DNA from 2 places in the Cohaesibacter sp. CAU 1516 genome. Region 2 is predicted to be linked to the other one. Evidence: predicted binding sites of a transcription regulator. Region 2 holds the regulator's gene; the other holds the start of a gene.

Region 1 (3,415 bases), on a different contig from region 2:
CAACACGATCTTTGCGCTCTTTCACTTCCACTTCGGTCGAACCGCCAACGCGGATAACGGCAACACCGCCAGCCAGTTTAGCCAGACGCTCCTGCAGTTTCTCACGATCATAGTCAGAAGAGGTTTCTTCGATCTGAGCTTTGATCTGAGCAACGCGGCCTTCGATGCCGTCTTTGTCGCCAGCGCCATCAACGATGGTGGTGGTTTCTTTGGTGATGTTGACTTTCTTGGCGGTGCCGAGCATGTCGAGAGTGACAGACTCAAGCTTGATGCCAACATCTTCAGAAATCACGGTGCCACCGGTCAGGATCGCGATGTCTTCGAGCATTGCTTTACGACGATCGCCGAAGCCAGGCGCTTTAACAGCAGCAATTTTCAGGCCACCGCGCAGCTTGTTGACAACCAGAGTTGCCAGTGCTTCGCCTTCAATGTCTTCTGCAATGATCAGCAGCGGACGGGAAGACTGAACAACGCTTTCCAGAATTGGAAGCATTGGCTGCAGGTTGGAGAGTTTTTTCTCGTGCAGCAGGATGAACGGATCTTCCAGATCAGCAATCATCTTTTCGGTGTTGGTCACGAAGTAAGGAGACAGGTAACCACGGTCGAACTGCATGCCTTCAACGACTTCCAGCTCGGTTTCTGCGGTTTTGGCTTCCTCGACGGTGATCACACCTTCGTTGCCGACTTTCTGCATGGCATCGGCGATCATTTTGCCGATTTCAGCTTCGCCGTTTGCAGAGATGGTGCCAACCTGAGCGACTTCGTCAGAATTGTTGATTGGCTGGGAAGCAGCTTCCAGAGCTTTATGCGCTTCAGCAACGGCCAGATCGATGCCGCGCTTCAGGTCCATTGGGTTCATGCCAGCAGCAACAGACTTGTGCCCTTCACGAACGATGGCCTGTGCCAGAACGGTTGCCGTGGTGGTGCCATCGCCAGCGATATCGTTGGTTTTGGAAGCCACTTCACGCACCATCTGTGCGCCCATATTCTCGAACTTATCTTCCAGCTCGATTTCCTTGGCAACGGTCACACCATCTTTGGTGATGCGTGGAGCGCCGAAGGATTTGTCGATAACCACGTTGCGGCCTTTAGGGCCCAGGGTGGTTTTTACAGCGTTGGCAAGAATGTCTACACCACGCAGCATTTTTTCGCGTGCATCAGCACCGAACTTGACTTCTTTAGCAGCCATTTGAGCTCTTCCTGAAATCTATAAACTTGGAATGTGAGGCGATACGACGTCGGATCCGGCCTTAGCCCATGATGCCGAGAATGTCGTTCTCTTTCATGATCAGCAGATCTTCACCGTCGATCTTGACTTCGGTGCCAGCCCATTTGCTAAACAGCACACGGTCACCAGCCTGCACGTCAAGTGCAACCAGTTTGCCAGCTTCGTCACGAACGCCGCTGCCTACAGCAACAACTTCGCCTTCAGACGGCTTTTCTTTGGCGGTATCAGGAATGATGATGCCACCGGCGGTTTTCTCTTCGGATTCCAAACGGCGTACAACGACGCGGTCATGCAGAGGACGGAATTTCATCTCTGAAACGTTCCCTAATCTGTTATGCAGTCCCCGGACCCTGGTTGGGCATGCTATGCCCCTACCATTTATAGCGGCATCCGAGCGATCTGCTCCTCGTTCAACAAGTGTATTAGCACTCCTAATAGGCGAGTGCTAACGACGGTCTCTCATTTAGGCAAGGCATAGGGAGAAGTCAACAATTGAGACAAATTTTTTTGCCATCTGGCGCCTCGCTGACAGACAAAAACCATAGGGCTTGGTCTCCAAACGGTTTCCAGAGGCTGTGTGCCAAAGGGGGGAGGGCTGGAAATCTCAAGGCGCGGTCCAAAGGACCTTATCTGTTTGCATGATGGCGTACCAGATGGGCAAGAACGCTGCTCAGCCGTTCATCCAGAGAGCCGGTGACGCAAATAAAATCATGGCCCAAGGCTTCCAGCTCGGTTTTGAAGCGTTTGAGAAACAACTCGCGTAGGTCCGGCGCATCACGCTGGCCATCGTCAACCCAAGGCCAGTCCACATCGCACAATATATAGAGACGGGGCGTATAGGGGGGGGTGGCGAGGCGCTTCTTGTGGCGCTCCGACCATTGCTCCCACAAGGCCCAGAGCGGGGTGTTGATCTCATCTTCGTAATAATGACAGCTATAGACCAATGAGGAGACGAGATCGGTGTCACAAACCAGCAGCCGGTTCTGCTCGCTGGCCAGTTCGGCACCGCGTTCTTCATTTACCCACTGGCCCTGTGCAATCGGGATGGCATCTTCCAGTGTCAGGCTGCCTTCCACTTGGAAATAGTCTCGCAGATATTCCGGTACCAGAACACCATCCAGATGCTCGGCCAAGGCTTTGGCAAGGGTTGTCTTGCCAGTGCTTTCAGGCCCGGTCAGGACAAGGCGGGGCAAACGTGAAACAGCCATTGATACTCACCGTTCCGGCATGTGCCAGTCACTTTCGACAGATTTGCGGCGCGAGAGACGAATGGCAAGGCCAACCGAAACCCCGACACCGATCGCGACGGTTAAATCCACTAGGACTGTCAGAATAAGCGTAAGCAGCAGCAGCGCAAGCTCGGTTCTGTCTCCACGCAGATATTCTCCCCACTTGTGGACTTCGCACATATTCCATGCGGTCAACATCAACAGGGCGGCAAGCGCGGGCATCGCCAATCCAGCCGCCAGCGGGGCGGCAAACAGCATGGCCAGCAGGATCACAATCGAATGAACAATCCCCGCAACCGGGGTCTTGCCACCTGCTTTCACATTGGTTGCCGTGCGGGCAATGGCTCCGGTGGCTGGCATGCCGCCAAACAGGGACGAGGCCACATTGGCAGCCCCCTGAGCCAACAGCTCCGCATTCGGGCGATGATTGCCATCAATCATCCGGTCCGCCACCATGGCTGACAACAGGGATTCGACCCCAGCCAGAAAGCAGATGATCAGCGCGGAAGGAAACAGCTCAATGACCCGCCCAATCGACAGATCCGGGAATGCCGGGACCGGCAATTGACTTGGCAGCGCCCCGAAGCGTCCACCCAGCGTATCCACGGGCAATTGCAGCAGGGCCACCATCACCGATCCAACCGCGACCGCAATGATCAGGCCGGGAAAGCGTGGCAAGGCATGGCGCAAGCCGACAATCAACAACAGCGTGCCCAAAGCAATGATGAAGGCGGCCAGATTGAAGCTGTCGAGGCCATTCCACAGGACGGGCAGTTTTTCAAGGAAATCCGCTGGAACCGACGCAAGATCCAGCCCCATGAAATCCTTGATCTGGCTGGAGCCGATAATGATGCCGATGCCGATGGTAAAGCCATTGACCACCGCATCGGGGATATAGGCGATCAAGCGCCCGACCCGGAAAAACCCCGCCACCAGCAAAATCAACCCGGCCATGAAA
Region 2 (3,415 bases):
ATGCGGTAATATCAGACGCTTTTGTCGAGACCTTCGCCTGATGCATCGTCTGTTGACTCTTCATCCGCAGCTGGGGACACGAATTTCGGTCCCCCCTTGGCCACGCCGACCATCGCCGGACGCAGAACGCGGGTGCCGATCACATAACCGGCCTGAACCACCTGAACCACGGAATTGTTCGGCACTTCCGGGTTCGGCACTTCAAACATCGCCTGATGATAATTGGGATCGAATTTCTCGCCTTCCGGGTTCAGCTTTTTGACACCATGCTTTTCCAGTGTCTTGAGCATTTCCCGCTCGGTCATCGCCGTGCCATCGAGCAAAGCTTTCAGTGCACCCTCGGCGGCAACGCGCTCTTCATCGGCAACGGCTTCCTGACCGCGACGCAGATTGTCAGCAACGGCAAGCATGTCACGCGCAAAGCTGGCGACCGAAAACTGCTTGGCATCGCGCACTTCCTTCTCGGTACGGCGGCGCAGATTTTCCATTTCGGCGACGGTGCGCAGAAGCTGATCTTTCATCTCGCCATGTTCTTTTTCCAACTCGGCAATCCGAAGCTCGGCTGCTTCCAGCGGATTGAGATAGGGCGCATCGGTTGCAGTCTCTTCAACCGGAGCCTCGGCAAGCGGATCCTCGACAGTTTCAGAGTTTTGCTTTTCTTCAGACATCAATTGGCCTCGCTTTTGGAACGAGTGCGCATGCGGGTGAGGCATATCACCGTAACGCGCACCAAACATCCTCAGGTCTTTTGGTTTGCACCCGATATCAGGCTTTTCAGCAGAAAATCAAGTAGTGCAGGGCAAAGAGATGCAAAAGCCGCGGATATTTCAAGGCGATTCACACCCCAAAGGACATGCAGTGGCCTTCTGGACTATTTTGACGTCAAAAAACGGGGGACCTTAGGCACCGGTCACGATTCAGGGTTTCTCCGACAACATGCTGGTCAAGACCCGAGCGGTATAATCGACCATTGGCACGATGCGGGCATAGTTCAACCGCGTTGGACCAATCACGCCAAGAATGCCGACAATATTCTGCTCACTATCCCGATAGGGCGAGACAATGACCGACGAGCCGGACAGGGAGAAAAGCTTGTTTTCCGATCCGATATAGATCCGGACCCCGTCCCCTTGATCAGCCAGCTGCAACAACTGCACCAGATCTTTTTTGGTCTCCAGATCATCAAACAGATGCCGGATCCGCTCAAGATCTTCCCGCGCGGTGACATGCTCCAACAAATTGGACCGCCCGCGAACAATCAGGCTCTGTGGCTGGTCCGTGTTGGCCCCGGCCCATGTGGCGAGCCCGGCTTCCACCAGCTTGGCGGTTAGTTCATCCAGTTCGGCCTGCAATGCATGGCGATGGGCCTCGATTTCGGTCTGCGCCGCCGTCAGCGTCTTGCCGCGAATATGGGCATTGAGAAAATTGCTGGCTTCCGTCAGCGCTGAGGCGGGCAGGCCCGAGGGCAGGTCGATCAGACGATTCTCGACCCGATCTTCCTCATCCACCAGCACGACCAAGGCCTTGGTCGCTTCCAGCCGGACAAATTCCACATGCTTGAGCCTTTTATCTTGCTTCGATGTCAGCACAAGGCCCGCCCCGGATGACAGACCCGATAGCATCTTGCTGGCTTTTGTCAGAAGATTGTCGACCCCGGCCTCATGATCCGGTGACGCGGTCATCTGGCTTTCAATGCTGCGGCGCTCATCATTTGACAGATCGCCAAATTCCAGCATCGCATCAACAAAGAAGCGCAAGCCCATTTCGGTTGGCAACCGCCCGGCACTGGTATGGGGCGCATAAATCAAGCCCAGATGCTCCAGATCCGACATCACATTGCGCACCGAGGCAGGGGACAGGGATATCGGCAGGGCGCGTGAAATGCTGCGCGAACCGACCGGATCCCCGGTTTGCAGATAGGATTCGACAATGGTCCGGAAAATGTCCTTCAACCGGTCATCCATCCCGGTAAAGGGCGGAAAGCTGTTTATGCGATCGATCATCTGACACTCTCTGTCGATAACAGGCTCCGTGGTTTCGAAGCATCGTTCCATATTCTTATGCCCCAAAAACACGAAATGCTGCAAGCACCCCTTGTCTCAAGGCCCATGCACTTCTAGAAAGCTCTTCAAGCATGTGCAATGCACAAGATATAGATGTGACCGGACCGGAAACAATGGCCCATGTGGCCAACATCCCTTTCACCCTTGCGTGAGCGGGGGATCAGGCGTCCCGGCCATTCGACACAGCAAGCAGGAGACTTCAATGCGCCCGTCCAAACGTACCCCAGACCAGAAGCGCGAGGTGACGATCACGCGCAATGTCTCCAAACATGCGGAAGGCTCCTGCCTGATCAAGTTTGGCGATACCCATGTGCTCTGCACCGCCAGCCTTGAAGAGCGCATCCCGCCCTGGCTCCGAGGTCAGAATCGCGGCTGGGTGACCGCTGAATATGGCATGCTGCCGCGCGCCACCGGCGATCGCATGCGCCGTGAGGCCAGCGCGGGCAAACAATCTGGCCGGACACAGGAAATCCAGCGCCTGATTGGCCGTTCCCTGCGTGCTATTGTCGATCTGGAAGCGCTCGGTGAACGTCAGATCACCGTCGATTGCGACGTCATTCAGGCCGATGGCGGCACCCGCACCGCCTCCATCACCGGTGCCTGGATTGCCTTGCGCGATTGCATCGAGTGGATGCGCAGCCGCAGCATGGTCGCCAAGGATGCCGCCATCCTCAAGGATCAGGTCGCAGCCATTTCCTGCGGCATCTATAACGGCACCCCGGTGCTGGATCTTGATTATCTGGAGGATTCCGACGCTGAAACCGACGCCAACTTCGTCATGACCGGCAAGGGCGGCATCGTCGAAATTCAGGGCACCGCGGAAGGCGAGCCATTCTCCGAAGAAGAATTGATGGCTCTGATGGGGCTGGCCAAGAAAGGAATCGGCGAATTGCTGACCCTTCAGCTCGCCGACGAAGCCTGAGCCAATCCGCCCACAACAAAGAGAGCATCCGATGAGCAATCAGCTTAGTGTCGACACGCCGCTTGTGGTGGCGAGCCACAATAAGGGCAAGATCCGCGAGATTCAGGAATTGCTGGCCCATTATGGCCTGAGCATCAAGACCGCAGCCGAATTGGAGCTGGACGAGCCGGAAGAAACCGGCACCACCTTCGAGGCCAATGCGGAACTGAAGGCCTTGGCTGCCGCCAAAGCCACGGGCCTGCCGGCTTTGGCCGATGATTCCGGCTTTGCGGTCGATGCCCTTGATGGCGATCCGGGCATCTATTCCGCGCGTTGGGCGGGGCCTGCCAAGGATTTCGCCTTGGCCATGCGCAATGTCGAGGAAAAGCTGCAAGCCAAGGGCGCAACCGAGCCCAAAGACCGGACGGGCCGCTTCATCGCGGTGCTCTGT

Evidence for each region. Region 2 encodes HrcA, which represses chaperone genes, less so after heat shock. Its sites were predicted from a motif close to GTTAGCACTCNCNNNNNGNGAGTGCTAAC; they were not measured.
Region 1: a site for HrcA is predicted at 1,650-1,678, ahead of groES (co-chaperone GroES). Genes of this name have one in related genera too.

What each region holds. Positions count from the first base shown of each region.
Region 1 covers NZ_VANT01000004.1:250,374-253,788, reverse strand. The annotation lists gene groL (chaperonin GroEL) at 1-1,189, opposite strand, end outside; gene groES (co-chaperone GroES) at 1,251-1,538, opposite strand; gene FDK21_RS12740 (ATP-binding protein) at 1,855-2,436, opposite strand; gene FDK21_RS12735 (SulP family inorganic anion transporter) at 2,443-3,415, opposite strand, start outside.
Region 2 covers NZ_VANT01000002.1:449,909-453,323, forward strand. The annotation lists gene grpE (nucleotide exchange factor GrpE) at 12-668, opposite strand; gene hrcA (heat-inducible transcriptional repressor HrcA) at 918-2,003, opposite strand; gene rph (ribonuclease PH) at 2,266-2,985, shown strand; gene rdgB (RdgB/HAM1 family non-canonical purine NTP pyrophosphatase) at 3,017-3,415, shown strand, end outside.